DNA from 3 places in the Streptomyces sp. NRRL B-24572 genome. Region 2 is predicted to be linked to each of the others. Evidence: riboswitches for the same ligand, from Rfam matches in the RefSeq annotation. Region 2 holds a riboswitch; each other region holds the start of a gene.
The links. Region 2 has a riboswitch for cobalamin ahead of CCN56_RS21795 (ABC transporter substrate-binding protein). Riboswitches for the same ligand answer to the same signal wherever they lie in the genome.
Positions count from the first base shown of each region.

Region 1: linked by a shared signal. The riboswitch ahead of CCN56_RS24375 (prenyltransferase/squalene oxidase repeat-containing protein) and the one ahead of CCN56_RS21795 (ABC transporter substrate-binding protein) in region 2 are both predicted to bind cobalamin.
Region 3: linked by a shared signal. The riboswitch ahead of CCN56_RS14680 (ribonucleoside-diphosphate reductase subunit alpha) and the one ahead of CCN56_RS21795 (ABC transporter substrate-binding protein) in region 2 are both predicted to bind cobalamin.

Region 1 is NZ_MWIG01000422.1:1,599-8,473, reverse strand. Features, by position in the region: gene CCN56_RS24390 (hypothetical protein) at 231-881, opposite strand; gene CCN56_RS24385 (MBL fold metallo-hydrolase) at 1,285-2,331, shown strand; gene CCN56_RS45605 (protein kinase) at 2,341-4,104, opposite strand; cobalamin riboswitch at 4,256-4,393, shown strand; gene CCN56_RS24375 (prenyltransferase/squalene oxidase repeat-containing protein) at 4,467-5,714, shown strand; gene CCN56_RS24370 (SCO2322 family protein) at 5,711-6,370, shown strand; gene CCN56_RS24365 (energy-coupling factor transporter transmembrane component T) at 6,376-6,875, shown strand, end outside.
Region 2 is NZ_MWIG01000358.1:2,659-9,533, reverse strand. Features, by position in the region: gene CCN56_RS21800 (iron ABC transporter permease) at 1-721, opposite strand, end outside; gene CCN56_RS21795 (ABC transporter substrate-binding protein) at 733-1,779, opposite strand; cobalamin riboswitch at 1,866-1,991, opposite strand; gene CCN56_RS21790 (cold-shock protein) at 2,155-2,361, opposite strand; gene CCN56_RS21785 (TetR family transcriptional regulator) at 2,561-3,181, opposite strand; gene CCN56_RS21780 (alkane 1-monooxygenase) at 3,309-4,481, shown strand; gene CCN56_RS21775 (ScbR family autoregulator-binding transcription factor) at 4,596-5,219, shown strand; gene CCN56_RS21770 (SDR family NAD(P)-dependent oxidoreductase) at 5,207-5,971, opposite strand; gene CCN56_RS21765 (NAD(P)-dependent oxidoreductase) at 6,101-6,875, opposite strand, start outside.
Region 3 is NZ_MWIG01000236.1:3,727-10,601, reverse strand. Features, by position in the region: gene CCN56_RS14700 (helix-turn-helix transcriptional regulator) at 27-1,010, shown strand; gene CCN56_RS14695 (DUF3311 domain-containing protein) at 1,134-1,397, shown strand; gene mctP (monocarboxylate uptake permease MctP) at 1,394-3,016, shown strand; gene CCN56_RS14685 (GNAT family N-acetyltransferase) at 3,102-3,602, shown strand; cobalamin riboswitch at 3,645-3,788, shown strand; gene CCN56_RS14680 (ribonucleoside-diphosphate reductase subunit alpha) at 3,922-6,276, shown strand; gene CCN56_RS14675 (ribonucleotide-diphosphate reductase subunit beta) at 6,276-6,875, shown strand, end outside.

The sequences.
Region 1 (6,875 bases), on a different contig from region 2:
CGCCGTTCCAGCGGCTGATCGCTGCCACAGCCGCGCGCCGCAGGGGTGAATCCTCAAGCAGGAGGGCGCCCACGTAGCCGTCCAGTGCCGCCGCCCCGAAGCCGGCGAACGCCCGCAATAGTCGACCCGGCGGCTCGACGCGCCCGGGTCGCGGCAGGCTGCCCGCACCACCCGCCGCCGGTTGCATCGACGGGCACTCCCGGTCGGGGAGCGCCACGGACAGCCAGGGCTTAGCCGCCACCCGAGTTGGCCGAGGCCGAACCACCTGAGTTCCAGCCGGAGTTGGGCTGCGGCCGTTCGCGCGTGCTGCGCTCGGTGCGCAGCAGCACCACAACCCCAGCCGGGCCGAGCAGAGCCTTCAAGGCGTCGGCGAGCCGCCGCGGGTCGCCGCCGAACGGGAGCTCGATCCGCTCCCGGGCGTCCCCCAGGACGAGTTCCAGCGCGAGCGTGGAGACGGCCGGCTTGTAGTCCCCCTGGTACGGCTCCACCACCTTGTGCGTCAGCCACACCTCGCGCAGGGTCGTGACGGGCAGCCAGACGTCCGGCCCGGCAGCCCGGACCAACCGCAGGGACGCGGGCGCCTCGGCCGGCGCGAACTCCATCCGCAGGATGTCCCGGGCCCGGGAAAAGGCCATCGCCGGCCAGCCGATCAGGTACTCCAGCCCGGCGATCACCCCCACCACCACGAACACGGTCGACGCCCGCGCCCCGGCCAGCGCCATCCAGAGGGCGACGACCAGGGTCGGCACACCCAAGGCGAGCGGAACGAACAGCGCCGGCCCCACCGACATCAGCACGTTCCACACCCGCCCGGCCGGCCCCGCGCGCAGGACCAGATCCGTCGAGTCGGGGCCTTGTCTCAACAAGGGATCGATGGCCATGCCTCCAGCGTAAGACCAGTCCGCAAGAGCGCCTCGACCCCAACCGGCCTATGGCGCACGGCTCCTGACGGTCCATAGTCCTCAGCCGGCGGGCGCGGCGGGCTCCCGGCGCTCGAACCACGGGTCGGGCCACTGCTCGGCGGCGGCCATCGGCGACCCGTGCGGCGCGGTCGTCGGGCACACCCTCGCCCAGTGCGCAGGAGCAGGGTTCAGCCCCCTCTCAGTCGGGCCGCGCGTGGGCCGCACGAGGGGGGCCGACGTCGACCGACAACAACCGATCGTGACGACTCGATTGCAGGTCAGCGGCGGGGAAAAGTCTCCGCCCCGCAGGCTCTTCTGACGAACAGTCAGTTCTAGTTATGGTGGGCAATGGTCGTACCGGTACGCAGAGACGAGGACGCTCATGACACAGGTGCCCCAGGTGACCGAGCACGGCGGAGGCGTCTGGTCCCTGCGGGTGCCCATCCCGGACAATCCACTGGGCCACACTTTGGTCCACGTCCTCGACACCGACCGCGGCCCGGTCCTCGTCGACACGGGCTGGGACGACCCGGCCTCCTGGACCGAACTCACCGGCGGTCTGGGCGCCCTGGGCCTCTCCGTCACGGAGGTCCACGGGGTCGTCATCACCCACCACCACCCCGACCACCACGGACTCTCCGGCCGGGTCCGCGAGGAGTCCGGGGCCTGGATCGCCATGCACGCCGCCGACACGGCCGTCGTCCGCCGCACCCGCGCGTCCGAACCCGGCACCTGGTTCGACTACCTCGCCCGCAAACTCGCCGCCGTCGGCGCCCCCGAGGACCACATCGCCCCGCTGCGGGCCGCCCGCGCCGCAGGCAGGATGCGGACCCTGCCCGGTCTCCGCTCGGCCCTCCCCGACCGCGAGATCGTCCCCGGCGAACTCCTCGACCTGGCCGGGCGGCGGTTGCGCGCGATCTGGACTCCCGGCCACACCCCCGGGCACGTCTGCCTCCACCTGGAGGAGGAGCACCCCTCCCGGCTGCCCGGCCACGGCCGGCTCTTCTCCGGCGACCACCTGCTGCCCGGGATCTCCCCGCACATCGGCCTGTACGAGGACCCCGACGAGGCCACGGAGACGGACCCCCTCGGCGACTACCTCGACTCCCTCGAACGGATCGGCCGCCTCGGGGTCGCCGAGGTCCTCCCCGCCCACCAGTACGCCTTCACCGACGCCGCCGGCCGGGTGCGCGAACTCCTCGACCACCACGAGGAACGCCTCACCGGCCTCCTCGGCCTCCTCGCCACCCCGCTCACACCGTGGCAGCTCGCGGAGCGCATGGAGTGGAACCGCCCCTGGGACCAGATCCCTTACGGCTCCCGCAACATCGCCGTCAGCGAGGCCGAGGCCCACCTCCGCCGCCTGGTGAAGCTCGGCCGCGCGGAGCCGGTGGCGGGCACGGACCCGGTCGCGTACGTCGCGGTGTGAGTCCCCGCCTCAGGCCTTGAACAGGCGGATGAGGGACATGACCAGGACCAGCGGGGAGATGCCGCCGCCGAGCAGCATCGACGGGCCCGCCACCCACCACAACCAGTGCTGCCCGCCGTGCTCGTAGTAGTCGTAACCGTTGTGGACGAAGAGGAACCAGAGGACGTGCAGGGTCAGTACGGCGATCAGCGCGATCCAGTACAGGGCGATCCCGACCGACCACAGCCGGACCCGGCCGGGCGGGACCGTGAGCAGCCGCCCCCGGTAGCCCTGGAGTCCGACCATCGCGGCGATCAGGAGGAGGGTCGCGGGGACGCGCCACCAGTCGTCCATCGCCCACTGGTAGGGGCCCTGCGCCTGGTCGGAGACCGAGGGGTACGCCACCGCCTTGTCCATGAGGTCGACCCCGCCCACGAGGAAGACCACCATCGGCACCAGGTAGAACAGCCCGAGGACCGGCCTCCCCAGACCCGTGGTCAGCGTCCGCACGGCACGCTCCCGCGCGGACGGCACCCCCGTCCCCGTCGAGGAGGCCCGGGCCCGCGCCCCGACGGCCGGCCCGCGGGTGGCGGCGCGGGCACGCGGTACGGCGGAGGACCGGGCGGGCGCGGACGCGGACGGCCGGGCGGGCGCAGGCGCGGAGGACCGGGCGGGCGTCGGCGCGGACGGCCCCGTGGCGCGCGCCCGGACCGGCTTCGGGGCGGGCTCCGGCGCGGGCAGGACGGCCGTCCGGGGCGGCCCGGTGCGCGGCTGGGCGACGGTGACGGCGGCCGGCCCCGGGTCGGCGGCGGTCTCCGCCGCGCCCGGCCGGGGCTCCGGATCGGGCTCGGGCTCCGTTCCCCGTCCCCTGCCCGCTGGAGGCGCCGACGCAGGCTCCCGCTCCGGCTCGGGCTCGAACTCCGCCTCCGCGTTGAGCAGTTCCTCCGCCTTCTGCGCGATGGCCGCGACCACCGGCGCCGGCAGCCAGCTCCCCGACTCCTCCCGGTGGGCGTCCGCGGTCGCGGCGAGTTCGGCCACCGGCGGGCGGTCCTCCGGCCGCTTGGCCAGGCAGCGCCGTACGAGCTCCGCGAGCGGCCCCTCGACCCCGGCGAGGTCGGGCTCGTGGTGGACGAGGCGGTAGAGCAGCTCCGCCACCGAGCCGCCGCCGAAGGGCCCGCGCCCGGTCGCCGCGAACGCGAGGACCGCGCCGAGCGAGAAGAGGTCCGCGGCGGGCCCGACCGTCCGCCCCTCCGCCTGCTCCGGCGACATGAAACCGGGCGAGCCGACGACCAGACCCGTCCCCGTCAGGGCCGTCTCGTCGGCGGAGCGCGCGATGCCGAAGTCGATGAGCAGCGGTCCGGACGACGAGAGCAGCACGTTGGACGGTTTGACGTCCCGGTGCACGAGCCCCGCCCGGTGCACGCCGTCGAGGGCGTGCGCGAGGCCGGAGAGCAGCCGCCAGAGGGCCGGTTCGGGGAGCGGTCCGTGCGCCAGGACCGCCTCGGAGAGCGCAGGACCGGGCACGTACGCGGTGGCTAGCCAGGGCACCTCGGCGTCGGGGTCGGCGTCGAGGACCGGGACCGTGCCGGCGCCGCGTAAGGACTGGGCGGCCCGCACCTCACGGGCGAAGCGCGTGCGGAAGCCCGGGTCGCCGGTGAGCGCGCCGTGCACCACCTTGAGCGCGACCGTTCGGCCGCCCCGCGAACGGCCCAGGTAGACGCGGCCCATGCCGCCCTCGCCCAACCGGTAGAGGAGCCGGTAGGGACCGATCCCCCGCGGGTCGCTCCCGGTCAACGCCCGCATTCCGCACCCCCGTGAAGACGCCGTCGGCATGTCGTCGTGGCGGCGCCAGCATGGCACAGCGATCACTCTCCCGGCAGACGATCGGCGGACCCGCTTCCGGCCGGGTGTGAGGCGCCTCGCACCCCCGGGGCGGCGGGCGTACGGGCCGGTAGAGTGAGCGGGTCGTCATCATGCCCGTACGGGGGGAAGCCGGTGAAAATCCGGCACTGACCGCGCAGCCGTGAGCCGCTCCTCGGGGAGCGGTGAGTCGGAATGCCCCGCCCGGGACATGACCGCCGGCACCGTCGAGGAATACGGAGCCGGAGCCTGGTGCCCCCGAGGCGTGCCGGTGCCCGGCCGCAGGAGAGGGCCCCATGAACACCGTCCGCCGCGGCGCCGCCGCGCTCGCCGCCGCCGCAGTCGTGCTCGGCACCGCCGCCGGGGCGGCCTCCGCCGCGCCCTCGCCGTCGCCCTCCGTCGGCACCCCCGTGCCCGGCCTGTACGGCACGAAGGACCCGACGTACGACGGTGTCTGGCGGCAGTCGCTCGCCTTCCTCGCCCAGCGCGGCACCGGCTACCAGCCCGCCGACCGGGCCGTGGACTGGCTCCTGGGCCAGCAGTGCGCCGACGGCTCGTTCGCCTCGTACCGCGCGGACGTGACGAAGGCCTGCGACGCGAAGACGATGCGGGACACCAACGCCACCGCCGTCGCCGTCCAGGCGCTCCGCGCCGTGCGCCGTCAGTCCGCCGCCCCGGAGAAGATCGACAAGGCCGTCAAGGCCGGCTCCGACTGGCTGCGGACCGTGCAGAACAAGGACGGCGGCTGGGGCTACGGCGTCGGCGGCGCGAGCGACGCCAACTCCACGTCGGTCGTCGTCGGCGCGCTCGCCGCGATCGGTGTGCGGCCCGGCCAGTTCACCTCCGCCGAGGGCCGCACCCCGTACGACGCGCTCCTCTCCTTCGCCCTGCCCTGCTCCGACAAGGACGGCGCAGGGGCGTTCGCGTACCAGCCGGACAAGACCGGCAAGCTCCTCGCCAACGCCGACGCCACCGCGGCGGCCACCCTCGCCGGGCTCGGCAAGAGCGTCGTCGCCACCAAGGCCTCCCCCGAGCAGCCGCCGACCTGCACCGACCTGTCGAAGCCGACCGTCGAGCGGGCCGCGCTGAACGGCGCCTCGTACCTCTCGAAGGCCCTCGCGAAGACCGGCCACCTCGCCCTGCCGCCGATGCCCGGCGCCACCGACACCACCGAGCAGCCCGACGTCGGCAACACCGCCGACGCCGTCGTCGCGCTCGCCGCCGCCGGCGCCGCGAAGGAGGCCGAACCGGCGCTCGCGTGGCTGGAGAAGAACTCCGCCGCCTGGGCGAAGGAGGGCGGCCCGGCCGCGTACGCGCAGCTGATCCTGGCGGCCCGTGCGACGGACACCGACCCGCGCGAGTTCGGCACGGTGGACCTGGTCGAGCAGCTCAACGCCACCGGCCCCGCGCCCAAGGCCCCGGACACCTCCGCCTCCTCCACCAGCGACGAGGGGGAGTCCGGCTTCGACGTCTGGTGGATCATCGGCATCGGCATGGTCGTCGGCGTCGGCATCGGCTTCCTCGTGAGCGGCCGCAAGAAGTGAGCCGTACGGGGATACGGGCCGCGGGCGCCGCGGCGGGGGCGCTCCTGGCCCTGGCCGCGGCGGCTCCGGCACAGGCGGCCGGTTACCGCTACTGGTCGTTCTGGGAGAGCGACGGCGGGAAGCCCTGGGCGTACGCCACGCAGGGCCCGGCGACCGCCCGGCCGGCGGACGGCGACGCCCTCGGCTTCCGCTTCGCGATCAGCAACGGCACGGAGGACACCTCCCGGCCCTCCGTGGCCCCCGACTTCCCGGGGATCTGCGGGGGCGTGGAGAAGAAGGACGGGACGAAGCGGATCGCGGTCGTCGTCGACTTCGGCGGCCCGGTGGACGCGCCGCCCGGGGAGACCCCGCCGAAGAAGCCGATCGAGGTCGGCTGCGCGGAGGTCCGCGAGGACGCGACGGGCGCGGAGGCGCTGGCGGCGGTGGCGAAGCCGCTGCGGTACGACAGCGCGGCCATGCTGTGCGGGATCGCGGGGTACCCGGCGAAGGGCTGCGGCGAACAGGTCGAGGAGACCGGGAAGAAGACCCCGGCGCCGACGGCTCCGGCCTCTCCGGACGGGAAGGGCGGCGGCCCGTCCTTCGGCGTACTCGCGGGCGGGGCGGCGGTCCTGGCCCTGGGCGGGGCGGCGATCTGGAAGGCCCGCCGGCGCGGATGACGCGGATGAGTACGGCCCGGAGCGTGTCCACGGCGTCGGCCCGGAGCGTGTTCACGGCCCCCGAGGCGAGCCGGGCCAACGCCCTGCACGCGGGCGCGTGGTGGCTGTGGGCGCTCGGCCTGGCCGTCGCCGCGTCCAGGACCACGAACCCGCTGCTGCTCGGACTGCTCGTCGGGGTGGCGGGTTATGTGGTGGCGGCGCGGCGTACGGACGCGCCCTGGGCCCGCTCGTACGGCGCGTTCGTGAAGCTGGGCCTGTTCGTCGTGGCGCTGCGGCTGGTCTTCTCCCTCCTCCTCGGCTCCCCGATCCCCGGTGAGCACGAGCTGTTCACCCTCCCCGAGGTGCCGCTGCCGGACTGGGCGCAGGGGGTGCGGATCGGGGGCCGGGTGACGGTCGAGCAGCTGGTGTTCGCGCTGTACGACGGCGCGAAGCTGGCGACCCTGCTGATCTGCGTGGGCGCCGCGAACGCGCTCGCCAACCCGGCACGACTCCTCAAGTCGCTGCC
Region 2 (6,875 bases):
GCGAGGCGGCGGCCTCCTCGCCGAAGGCGAAGGCGTCCAGGGTCCGCGCGTACCCGCCGCAGACCAGCAGGGCCCCCGCGAGGACGGCGAGGCACACCCACACGTCGCTCCAGCCGGCCCCGGCGAGCGAGCCGAGCAGCCAGAAGAGCACGCCCCGGGTGGTCTCCGCGTCGGCGGCGGTCATCACGACGAAGGAGGTGAGCGCGGAGAAGAGCTGCATCGCGGCGACGCCCGCGAGCACGACCCGGTCCGTCGAGCCGCCGAGGGTGTGGCTGAGCAGCAGGACGAGCGCGAAGGAGACCACGGCCCCCAGGAACGCCCCTCCGGTGACGGAGAGGAGGCCACCGCCGATGCCGAGGACGACGACGGCGACCGCGCCGGTCGAGGCGCCGGAGGAGACGCCGAGGACGAAGGGGTCGGCGAGCGGGTTGCGCAGGAGGGACTGCATCACCGCCCCGCAGAGGGCGAGGCCGGCGCCGCAGACGGCGGCGAGGAGGGTACGGGGCAGCCGCAGGTCCCAGACGATCCCGTCGCGGATCGGCGAGAGTTCCGAGACGCCGCCGCCGAGGTGGGCGGCGACGACGGACCCGACCTCGCCGACGCCGATGTCGGCCGGGCCGATGGTGATGGCCACGGCCACGGACAGGGCGAGCAGGACGAGGCCGGCCGCCGCCCACAGGAGCGCCGTGGCGCGTACCGGCCGGGTCGGCCGGGTTACCAGAGGGGGCGCGCTCACTTCGCGAGACCGTACGTGCGGAGCGCTGCCGCCACCTTCTCGATGCCCTCGACGGTGCGGATCGTGGGGTTCAGTGCCTGGCCGCTGAGCAGGACGTACCGCTTGTGCTTCACGGCCGTCATGTTCCGGGTGACGGGGTCGGACTCCAGGAACTCGATCTTCTTGGCGGCGCTCTCGGCGGACTGCGCGCGGCGGGTCAGATCGCCGAGCACGAGGACGTCGGGATCGCGGTCGGCGACGGTCTCCCAGTTGATCTGGGGCCATTCCTCGCGCGTGTCGTCGAAGACGTTCTTCGCGCCGAGCGCGTTCGTGACGATCCCCGACGCTCCGCAACAGCCCGCCATGTAGGGCGATTTGGCGTCGGAGTACCAGTAGAGGACGGTGGCGTCGGTGAAGTCGGCCGCCGCCGTGGCCTTCGCCACCCGGGCCTTGAGCCCTGCGACGAGCTTCTCGCCCCGCTCGGGGACCGCGAACACCCGGGCCAGGTCACGGATCTCGCCGTAGACCGTCTCCATGGTGAGGGGGCGGGTGCGGACGCCGTCGCCGTCGCCGCTGTTGTCCTTGCCGACGCAGTCGCTCGGCGAGAGGTAGGTGGGGACGCCGAGCTGCTCGAAGCGCTCGCGGGGCGCCACCCCGCCCTTGCCGAGGGTGTACGCGAACGAGGCGGCCGCGAAGTCGGGTTCGGCGTCGAGGACCTTCTCGAAGAAGGGGTAGCGGTCGGCGAGGCGCGGGACCTTCGCGTTCTCCTCCTCAAGTCCCTTGAGCACCGGGTCCGTCCAGGTGGCGGTGCCCACCATGCGGTCGGCGAGGCCGAGGGAGAGCATGATCTCCGCCGCCCCCTGGTCGAGGGCGACGGCCCGGCGCGGGGCGCGGTCGACGCGGACCGGCCGTCCGCAGTCGTCGGCGAGGGTGACGGGGTAGCCGCGCTCCGGGGCGTCCTTCGCCGAAGCCCCGGAGGGCCCGCAGCCGGTCACCGCCGCGGTGAGGAGCAGGACGCCGGCCAGGGCGAGCACGGCGGAGCGGACGGGGTGTGCGAGCGGCACGGGGACTTCCTCTGCGTCCACGGCTCATGCGCGGAGCCTGTCGTACGGTGCTCCCCGGACGGCGGCGTGCCGCCGGGGCCGCCAGCAGGTCTTCGGACTCGGGGTCAGCCGGACGGAGCGCCTTCCCGGGCCCGTCGTGCCGCCCAGTGGCCGATGCTCCGCCCGTCGCCCTCACCGCTGCGCGTCAGTTCCGGTCTCGCACCGGATTCCCTGACCCGTGCACGTACCCGTTCAGGTGCGTACAAAGGTGCGACTGGCCTCGGCACAGTACCACCGGCCGGTGATCGCACCCCGGGAGCCCGGCCGGTCCGCACCCGCAGGCCGCCGGCCCTCGCCCGCAGACCGCCGGTCCGCGCCCCCGCGCCCCGGACGGCGTCAGAAGCGCAGCTCCTTGGCCTCGAAGCGGCCCTCGCCGAGGACCAGGACGAAGGAGACCTGCTGCCCCTCGGAGACCGTCCGCTCCTTGCCCTCGATGTCCTCGGCGCTGAAGTACACCTGCTCCTCGGAGCCCACGGGGACGACGAAGCCGTACCCGCCGAGACGGTTGAAGGACTGCACGAATCCGATGCTTCTGCCTTCCACGGCGGCCTCCTCGTCGGCTCTGGCGACGCGGTCGAGGGTGTCCGCGCCTCAGGGGACATGTACCCCGCCCGCCCGTCCTTCGCCACCGCCGTCGTCCGGGAGGACCCGGGAGGACCAGCGCCGCCGTCCGGGCGGACCACCCCGGATGATCTCGTACAATATTCAACAGAGGCCCGCTGCCGGAGATCCCCCGTGTCCGTCAGCGGGCCTCGCCGCACCCATCGGGCCGGACACCGCCCGGGTACGCGATCCGCGCCGTGATCCTGGCGATGCGCCGCGCCGACTCCTCCGGCGAGGCCACCGGCTGGACGATGTGGCTGACGGTGAGCCGCACGATCGTCTCGACGGCGAGCCCCCGGGACTCCTCGTCGACATCGGGCCAGGCCTCGATCGCGTACGCGTCGAGCATCGCCATCGCCGTGCCGAAGACCGGCTCCGGGCGGGTGGTGAGGTAGGCGAGGAGGTCGTCCTCGCCGCCGCGCGCCGCGAGCAGGACGCTCTTGATGAGGGGGTTGTCCACGGCCTGCTGGAGCGTGTAGCCCACGCCCGCGACGGCCGCCGCCTCCAACTCACCCCGGTGGGCGTCGAGTTCACGCTGTATGCCGAGCAGGAAGCCCTCCAGCTCACGCTGGATCAGGGCGTTGCCGATGGCCTCCTTCGAGCCGAACTCGTTGTAGAGCGTCTGGCGGCTGATGCCGGCGGCCCGCGCGATGCCGGCCATGCGCAGCACGCCCCAGCCGTCGGCGGCGACGAGCCGGTAGGCGGCGTCGAGCACCTGCTCTCGCAGGAGGGACCGAACACTCTCGCGGAAACGTGTCATCGTGCCCCCACTTTATCCACGGGGCACTGTCCAAAGCATTGACGTTCTCATGGGAATCCGTCTATGAACTGGACAGTAGTCATGGAAAGTGTCCACCCGCCGCGTCCACCTCCCCGAGGAGCCGGTCTTGGCCCTGCACAGCGACTCCCCCGACGCCCCCGCCACCTGGCGCGACCCCAAGCGCTGGCTCTGGCTGTTCGGCCTGCTCATCCCGGCCTTCCCCTTCCTCTCCTGGGGACTGGTGAACGCCACCGGGCTCCGCGTCTTCTGGTGGACCGGGATCCTCGTCCTGTACGTGATCTTCCCGCTCGTCGACCACCTCATAGGCAAGGACTCCGCCAACCCGCCGGACAGCGCGATCGCGCACCTGGAACAGGACCGCTACTACCGGTGGTGCACCTACCTCTACCTCCCCGTCCAGTACGCCGGTCTCGTCCTCGGCTGCTGGCTGATCACCCGGGGCGACCTCGCCCTCGTCGACCGGATCGGGCTGACGTTCACCCTCGGCGGGGTCGCCGGCATCGCCATCAACACCGCCCACGAGCTGGGGCACAAGACGGAGGCCCTGGAGCGCAGGCTCTCCCGGATCGCGCTCGCCCAGACCTGGTACGGCCACTTCTACGTCGAGCACAACCACGGCCACCACATCCGCGTCGCCACCCCCGAGGACCCGGCGAGCGCCCGGCTCGGCGAGAGCTTCTGGCGCTTCCTGCCCCGGACCGTCCTCGGCAGCCTCACCTCGGCCTGGCGCCTGGAGAGGCGCAGGCTGGGCCGCCGGGGCCGGTCGGTGTGGAGCCCGCGCAACACGGTCCTCGGCTCCTGGGCGCTGTCGTTCGTGCTCTTCACGGGGCTCGCGCTCGTCTTCGGCCCGGGGGTCCTGCCGTACCTCGCGATCCAGGCGGTCTTCGGCTTCTGCCTGCTCGAAGTCATCAACTACACCGAGCACTACGGCCTCAAGCGGGAGCGCACCGCGAGCGGCCGGTACGAGCGCTGCGCCCCGCGCCACAGCTGGAACAGCGACAACGTCGCCTCGAACGTCTTCCTCTACCACCTCCAGCGGCACAGCGACCACCACGCGAACCCCACCCGGCGCTACCAGTCGCTGCGCCACTTCGACGAGGCCCCCGAGATGCCGACGGGGTACGCGGGGATGATCGTCCTCGCGTACGTGCCCCCGCTCTGGCGCCGCGTCATGGATCCCCGGGTCGTCGCCCATTACGACGGGGACGTGACCCGCGCGAACCTCCAGCCGTCCCGCCGGACCCGCCTGCTCGCCCGGTACGGGACGACGACCGGCTGACCTTTCCCCCCAGGGGATGGTTTACCCCCGAAGCACCCTGGAGCCCCGCCAAAAGCTCGTACAATACCGATCAGTCGGTTTGATGTCGTCGAGTGGGTGCTGCTGGAGCCGTTGGTGACCAAACAAGAGCGGGCCGCGCGGACCCGCGACGCGCTCATCAGGTCGGCGGCCAGGGAGTTCGAGCAGCATGGATACGCCCTGGCCACACTGTCCGCGATCAGCGCGGGAGCGGGCGTGAGCCCCGGCGCGCTCCACTTCCACTTCGAGAACAAGGAGGCGGTCGCCGACGCCGTCGAGTGCGAGGCCTCCACCGTCCTGCGCCGCACCGCCCGGATCGTGTACGCACACCGGTCGAACGCCCTGCAGAACCTCGCCGACACCTCGCACGCGCTCGCCCGCCTGCTCCGCGACGACGTCGTCGTCCGCGCCGGGTTCCGCCTCAGCTGCGCCAATGACACCGGTACGGAGCTCAATCTGCGCCAGGAGTGGCAGAGCTGTGTGCAGCAGCGGCTCGCGGAAGCCGCCGACGAGGGCCTGCTCGCCGCCGGCACCGGGCGCCGGCAGGACCTCGCCCGTACGATCGTGGCCGCGACGATCGGTCTGGAGGCCCTCTGCCGGGACAACGGCGATTGGCTGTCCCCCAAGACCGTCACGGGACTGTGGCGCACGCTGCTGCCGATGCTGGCGGGCCCCGAGTCGCTCGCCGGACTCGAACCCGCGGGAAGTCAGAGCTTGTAGCCGCCCGACACGTCCACGCAGTGACCCGTGATCCAGCGCGCGTCCTCGGAGACGAGGAAGGCGACCACGTCCGCGACCTCGGCCGGCGTCCCGAGCCGGTCGAGGGCAGAGTGCGCCGCGAGGGCGGCGCTCTCCTCCGGCGTCGTGCGGCGATGCGCGTTCATGTCCGTCGCGACATAGCCGGGGGCCACGGCGTTCACCGTGATCCCCCGGGACGCCAGCTCCTTGGCGAGGGTCGGGGTCATCGTGTCGACGGCCCCCTTGGTCATCACGTAGGTGACGGACTCGGGGAAGGCGCGCTTCGTCGCCGCCGAGGAGACGTTGACGATCCTGCCTCCGTCGCTCAGGCGGTCCAGGCCCCGCTGGATGAGGAAGAGCGGGGCCTTGACGTTGATCGCGAAGAGCCGGTCGAAGGTCTCGGTGGTCAGCTCGTGGATCCGGCCCGAGCCGCTCGCCGCCGCGTTGTTGACGAGGATGTCGAAACCCGGACCGGCGCCCTGCTCGGCGAGACCCGCGTCCAGGGCGGCGTAGAACGTGTCCACGGCGTCCGGCGCCCCCAGGTCCGCGCGGAACGCGAAGGCCCTGCCGCCCGCCTCCTCGATGGTCTTCACCGTCTCGCGGGCGGCCGCCTCTCCGGTGCCGTAGTGCACGGCCACCAGGGCGCCGTCCCCGGCCAGCCGCTCGGCGATGCCCCTTCCGATGCCGCGGCTCGCCCCGGTGACGATCGCGGTCCTTCCGGCCAGCGCAGACATGTCGGCCGTGCCTTCTTTCTGTACGGGGACGGTTCTCGTGCACGGGGACGGTTCTCGTGCACGGGGACGGTTCTCGTGCACGGGGACGGTTCTCGCCGTACCGAGACCGTTCTCCGGGACGGTTCTTCGTCAGGACTGGTCGAGGAGGCCCCGGTACCAGGGCATGTGGTCCGCGATCGTCGCGGTGAAACCCGACCCCGGGTCGCAGCCCCACCCCCGCCACGGGCGGTCGTCCTCGAACCAGTGGTCGCTGGCGAGCATCGCCAGGTGGTGCTGCGCGAACGGGAGGTCCGCGAGCAGTGCGCGGGCCTCGGCGATGTCCACCGCAGGCCCCCGGGCCCCGGACCGGCCGGCGAGGAGCGCCTCGCCGACCGCGAGCAGCTCCGCCACCGGGACCGGCTCCGGGTGGTTGACGTAGCAGGGGCCCGCCTGCGTCTTCGGGGAGAGCGCCGCGCCGAGCAGGGCCCGCGCCAGGCTGTCCACGTCGATCAGGGAGTGCAGCGAGGAGCCCCCGTCGAGCGGTCCCGGCAGGGCCGCGAGCAGCCGGACGAAGCCCGGTATCAACTGCCGGTCACCCGTGCCGTACACGAGGTGGGGCCGCAGGACGGTCCCGCCCGCGTCGAGGACGTACCGCTCCCCCGCCGCCCGGGTGCGGCTGGTCACCGAGCCCGGGGCGAGCGGCAGGGTGCCGGGGGCCGCCGCCCGGAAGGGGCCGCGGCCGTGGACGGAGGCGGTGCTCAGGGAGACGATCCGGGTCACCCCGGCGCGTACGGCCGCGTCGACGAGGGCCCGGGCGCCCTCGTCGTTGACCGCGTGCGCCACGTCCTCGTCCGCGCCGATCGCCGAGGCGCAGTGGATGAGCACGTCCATGCCCTCGCAGGCGCGGCGCAGCGAGTCGGGGTCG
Region 3 (6,875 bases), on a different contig from region 2:
TCGCGATCACGAGGGGGAGACAGGCGATGCTGGAGGCGCTCGGCGTGGAGGAGTCGGCGGAGGCCGTCTACCGCCTGCTCCTGGAGCGGCCCGAGTACGGCGTGACGGACGTGGCGGCCCGCCTCGGCCGCCCCGAACCGGAGGTCCGCGAGGCGCTCGCCCGGCTCGCGGACCTCAAGCTCGTCCTCGTGGACGACTCGTCCGGCAGGGCCGAAGCCCTCACCCCGGACGTCGGCTTCTCGTTCCTGCTCTCCCGCGCCGAGGCCGAACTGGGCAGGCACAGAAGCCGGTTCGAGCAGGCCGGCCGGGCGGCGGCCGGCTTCCTCGCCTCGTACGCCGACCACCCCGGACCGGCCGCCCGGCACGACCTCGTGGACCGCATCACCGGACTCGACAAGGTCCGCGAACGCCTGGAGGACCTGGCCGCGAACGCCCGCGCCGAGTGCCTCTCGCTTCTGCCCGGCGGCGCCCAGCTCCCCGACACGATGGACGCGAGCCAGCCGCTCGACCGGCTCGCCCTGGAACGCGGGGTGAAGATCCGCTCGATCTACCAGGAAAGTTTCCGCAACGACCCGCCGACCGTCGACTACGTGCGCTGGTACTGCGGGCTCGGCGGCGAGGCGCGGACCGTCCCCGTCGTCCCGATGCTCATGGTGGTCGTCGACCGCGAGGCCGCGCTCGTCCCCGTCGACCCGGAGGACGGGCGCGCGGGCGCCCTCGAAGTGCGCAGCCCCGGCCTGGTCCACGCGCTCGCGGTGCTCTTCGACCGGCTCTGGGACGCCGGCACCCCCTTCGGCGAGACCCCGCGCCGCGACGCGCACGACCTCTCCCCGCAGGAGCGGGAGTTGCTGATGCTCCTCGGCATCGGCTGCACCGACGACATCGCGGCCCGACGGCTCGGCGTCTCCCTGCGGACCGTCCGCCGGATGAGCTCGGAGCTGATGAACCGCCTGGGCGCGCGCAGCCGTTTCGAGGCGGGCGTACGGGCGGCGAAAGAAGGCTGGCTCTGACGACGGGTTCACGCCGATCCCGAAGAATCGCTTCCGTTATGCGGACAGGGGTTCCCAGCGACGGAGCAGTCCCCTAGATTTCCCCAGCATTACCGAGGTGATCAGCGAGGGGACGGAATCGCCATGCCAGATGCGTCAGATGTGACACAAGGGAAACAACCGACCATCACACCCCTGCGGGTGGTGATCGCGCTCTGCCTGTTCGCCCCGTTCGTGGCGATGCTCTGGGTGAGCTCGTACGCGAAGGTCGAACCGCTCTTCGCCGGCATCCCGTTCTTCTACTGGTACCAGATGCTCTGGGTGCTGATCTCCACGGCCCTCACCATGATCGCGTACAAGCTGTGGCAGCGGGACCAGCGCGCCCGCAAGGGAGGTGACGCGCGATGAAGGACGGCGTGAACGGCGTGGCGCTCGGCGTCTTCGTCTTCTTCTTCCTGGCCGTCACGGTCATGGGCTTCCTCGCCGCGCGCTGGCGCAAGGCCGAGAACGAACACAGCCTCGACGAATGGGGCCTGGGCGGCAGATCGTTCGGCACCTGGGTGACCTGGTTCCTGCTCGGCGGCGACCTCTACACGGCGTACACCTTCGTCGCCGTCCCCGCGGCCATCTACGCGGCGGGCGCGGCCGGCTTCTTCGCCGTCCCGTACACGATCCTCGTGTACCCGCTGATCTTCACCTTCCTGCCGCGCCTCTGGTCGGTCTCGCACAAGCACGGGTACGTCACCACCTCGGACTTCGTGCGCGGCCGCTTCGGTTCCAAGGGCCTGTCGCTCGCGGTGGCCGTCACCGGCATCCTCGCCACCATGCCGTACATCGCGCTCCAGCTCGTCGGCATCCAGGCCGTCCTGGACGTGATGGGCGTCGGCGGCGGCGAGAACACCAACTGGTTCGTGAAGGACCTGCCGCTGCTCATCGCCTTCGGCGTCCTGGCCGCGTACACCTACTCGTCCGGCCTGCGCGCCCCCGCGCTCATCGCCTTCGTCAAGGACACCCTGATCTACATCGTCATCGCGGTGGCGATCATCTACATCCCGATCAAGCTGGGCGGCTTCGACGAGATCTTCGGCAAGGCGGCCGAGGCGTACAAGACGATCAACCCGGCCACCGGCAAGCCGAAGGGCGCGCTCGTGCCCGGCGAGGCCGGCCAGTGGACGTACGCGACGCTCGCGCTCGGCTCGGCGCTCGCGCTCTTCATGTACCCGCACTCCATCACGGCGACGCTCTCCTCCAGGAGCCGCAACGTGATCCGCCGCAACACCACGATCCTGCCGCTGTACTCGCTGATGCTGGGCCTGCTCGCGCTGCTCGGCTTCATGGCGATCGCCGCCGACGTGAAGGTGACGAACGGCCAGCTCGCCATCCCGCAGCTCTTCGAGACCATGTTCCCGGACTGGTTCGCGGGCGTCGCGTTCGCCGCGATCGGCATCGGCGCGCTCGTCCCCGCCGCGATCATGTCGATCGCCGCGGCCAACCTCTTCACCCGCAACATCTACAAGGACTTCATCAGGAAGGACGCCACCCCGGCCCAGGAGACCAAGGTCTCCAAGCTGGTCTCCCTCCTGGTGAAGGTCGGCGCCCTCGTCTTCGTCCTCACCATGGACAAGACGGTCGCGATCAACTTCCAGCTGCTCGGCGGCATCTGGATCCTGCAGACCTTCCCGGCGCTCGTCGGCGGTCTCTTCACCCGCTGGTTCCACCGCTGGGCGCTGCTCGCCGGCTGGGCCGTCGGCATGGTCTACGGCACGGCCGCCGCGTACGGCGTCGCCAGCCCGACCCAGAAGCACTTCGGCGGCTCCGCGGCCGAGATCCCCGGCATCGGCGAGATCGGCTACATCGGCCTCACCGCCTTCGTGCTCAACGTCCTCGTCACGGTCGTCCTGACCTTCGTCCTCAAGGCCGTCAAGGCCCCCGAGGGCGTCGACGAGACCTCCCCCGAGGACTACACGGCGGACGCGGGCGACGCCGGTGTCCGCGACCTGCCGACGGTCGGCGCCGGAGCGCACTGACCGGAAGAACGCGCCGCAGGGGCCCGGGATCTCACCAGGAGAACCCGGGCCCCTGCGCATGACCGCGCGCGGCAGACTGGAGCCCATGGACTTCACGATCAGGGCGGTACGGCCCGAGGAGTACGAGGAGCTCGGCGACCTCACCGGGTTCACCTATCTGAATGACGGGCTGCTGCTGCACGGCGAGGACGACTTCTACCTGGCCGTGCTCCGCGACACGGCCCGGCGGGCGCGCGAGAGCGAGGTGCTCGTCGCCGTCGACGCCGACGGCGGGATCATCGGCGGGGTGACCTTCGCGGAGGGCGGCACCACCTGGGCGGACATCGCCGTCCCCGGCGAGGCCGAGTTCCGGATGCTCGTCGTCGCGCCGGCGGCCCGCGGCAGGGGCGTCGGAGAGGCCCTCGTACGCGCCTGCGTGGACCGGGCGCGAGCCCTCCCCGGCTGTACGCGCCTGGTGCTCTCCACGGCCGATCTGATGGTCTCCGCGCACCGGATCTACGAGCGGCTCGGCTTCGTCCGCACCCCCGAGCGGGACTGGGAGCCGATCCCCGATCACTCGCTGCGCACGTACGCCCTGGAGTTGTAACTCCCGGGACCGACACAACATGTGGGGGGTGCCAAGAGCGGCGCCCCCCACATGTATGCTCGTCCTCGCTGTCGACGCAGGGGAATCCGGCGCGAATCCGGAACTGTCCCGCAACGGTGTGCTTCGTGCGGTTTCGTGCTTCGTACGGAGTGAGTCCGAAGACCTGCCGGCAGCGCGCCCGGTCCGTCCGTTCCGGGTGCCACAGACGTCCGGGCCTCGCGGAGTTGGGTCGGTGGACGCGGCGCGCCCGCGCGTACGGGGTGCCCGCCTGCCCGCCTTCCCGCCCGAGGCCCCGAGCCGAGCGAGGGAGAGCCCCCACGTGACCATCGCGCCCGCCGATCCGGCCGCAGCGATCGAGACCGACGGCCCCGGGACCGTACTCCTGCGGACCCTGACCGATCTCACCGCCGACCTCCCGGACACCGACCCCGGCAAGGTCGCCGCCGCCGCCCTCCGCGGCCGCAGCGCCACGTCGGACGAGGCGGAGCTGCGCGAGCTGGCCACCGAGGCGGCCGCCGGCCTGATCGCCGAGGACCCCGCGTACTCCCGGCTCGCCGCCCGGCTCCTCACCATCACCATCGCCGACGAGGCCGCAGGCCAGGGCGCCGTCTCCTTCTCGGCCTCCGTCGCCGTCGGTCACCGCGAGGAGCTCATCGCCGACCGCACCGCCGAGTTCGTCGCCCAGCACGCCGAGCGGCTCGACGCGACGATCGACCCGGCCGGCGACGACCGCTTCGGCTACTTCGGTCTGCGCACCCTCTACTCGCGCTACCTGCTGCGCCACCCGATCACCCGCAAGGTCATCGAGACCCCGCAGCACTTCATGCTGCGCGTCGCCTGCGGCCTCGCCGAGGACGACTCGGTCCGCGCGCTCGACGAGGTGGCCGCGCTGTACGGCCTGATGAGCCGTCTGGACTACCTCCCGTCCTCCCCCACGCTCTTCAACTCCGGCACCCGCCACCCGCAGATGTCCTCCTGCTACCTCCTGGACTCCCCGCAGGACGAGCTGGACTCCATCTACGACCGCTACCACCAGGTCGCGCGCCTCTCGAAGCACGCGGGCGGCATCGGCCTCTCGTACTCCCGCATCCGCGCCCGCGGTTCGCTGATCCGCGGCACCAACGGCCACTCCAACGGCATCGTGCCGTTCCTGAAGACCCTCGACGCCTCCGTCGCCGCCGTGAACCAGGGCGGCCGCCGCAAGGGCGCCGCCGCCGTCTACCTGGAGACCTGGCACGCGGACATCGAGGAGTTCCTGGAGCTCCGCGACAACACCGGCGAGGACGCCCGCCGTACGCACAACCTGAACCTGGCGCACTGGATCCCGGACGAGTTCATGCGCCGCGTCAACGCCGACGCCGAGTGGTCGCTCTTCTCCCCGTCGGACGTGCCCGAGCTCGTCGACCTGTACGGCGAGGAGTTCGACGCCGCCTACCGCAAGGCCGAGGCGGCGGGCCTGGCCCGCAAGACCATGCCGGCCCGCGACCTGTACGGCCGGATGATGCGGACCCTCGCGCAGACCGGCAACGGCTGGATGACCTTCAAGGACGCCTCCAACCGGACCGCGAACCAGACGGCCGAGCCGGGCACGGTCGTCCACTCCTCCAACCTCTGCACCGAGATCATCGAGGTCACCAACGACGGCGAGACGGCCGTCTGCAACCTCGGCTCGGTCAACCTCGGCGCGTTCGTCGTCGGTTCGGACATCGACTGGGAGCGCCTGGACGAGACCGTCCGCACGGCCGTCACCTTCCTCGACCGGGTCGTCGACATCAACTTCTACCCGACCGAGCAGGCGGGCCGCTCCAACGCCAAGTGGCGTCCGGTCGGCCTGGGCGCGATGGGCCTCCAGGACGTCTTCTTCCAGCTGAAGCTGCCGTTCGACTCGGCCGAGGCGCGCGCCCTGTCGACGAAGATCGCCGAGCGGATCATGCTGGCGGCGTACGAGGCGTCCGCCGACCTCGCCGAGCGCAGCGGCCCGCTCCCCGCCTGGGACAAGACCCGCACCGCCCGGGGCGTCCTGCACCCCGACCACTACGACGTCGAGCTCAACTGGCCGGAGCGCTGGACGGCCCTGCGCGCGCGCATCGCCTCCACCGGCATGCGCAACAGCCTCCTCCTCGCCATCGCCCCGACGGCGACCATCGCCTCGATCGCGGGCGTCTACGAGTGCATCGAGCCGCAGGTCTCCAACCTGTTCAAGCGCGAGACGCTGTCCGGCGAGTTCCTCCAGGTCAACTCGTACCTCGTCGACGAGCTGAAGAAGCTCGGCGTGTGGGACGCGCAGACCCGCGAGGCCCTGCGCGACTCCAACGGCTCGGTGGCCGGCTTCACCTGGGTCCCGGCCGAGGTCCGCGAGCTGTACCGCACGGCCTGGGAGATCCCGCAGCGCGGCCTCATCGACATGGCGGCGGCGCGCACCCCGTTCCTGGACCAGTCGCAGTCCCTGAACCTGTTCATGGAGACGCCCACCATCGGCAAGCTGTCGTCGATGTACGCGTACGCCTGGAAGCAGGGCCTGAAGACGACGTACTACCTGCGCTCCCGCCCGGCGACCCGGATCGCCCGCGCCGCCCAGGCCGCCGCCCCGATCCCCGTCCAGCAGGCGACCCCCGACGCGGACGCCATCGCCTGCTCCCTTGAGAACCCCGAGTCCTGCGAGGCCTGCCAGTAATGAGCTCCACCGAGAAGAAGAACCTCCTGGACCCGGGCTTCGAGCTCACGCTCCGCCCCATGCGCTACCCGGACTTCTACGAGCGCTACCGGGACGCCATCAAGAACACCTGGACCGTCGAGGAGGTCGACCTCCACTCGGACGTCGCCGACCTCGCCAAGCTCACCCCCGGTGAGCAGCACATGATCGGCCGTCTGGTCGCGTTCTTCGCGACGGGCGACTCGATCGTGGCGAACAACCTGGTCCTGACGCTGTACAAGCACATCAACTCCCCGGAGGCGCGGCTGTACCTGAGCCGTCAGCTCTTCGAGGAGGCGGTGCACGTCCAGTTCTACCTGACCCTCCTGGACACGTACCTCCCCGACCCGGACGACCGTGCGGCGGCCTTCGCGGCGGTCGAGAACATCCCCTCGATCCGCGAGAAGGCGCAGTTCTGCTTCAAGTGGATGGACTCGGTCGAGAAGATCGAGAAGCTGGAGACGGCCGCCGACCGCCGCCGCTTCCTGCTGAACCTGATCTGCTTCGCTGCCTGCATCGAGGGCCTGTTCTTCTACGGCGCCTTCGCGTACGTGTACTGGTTCCGGTCGCGCGGTCTGCTG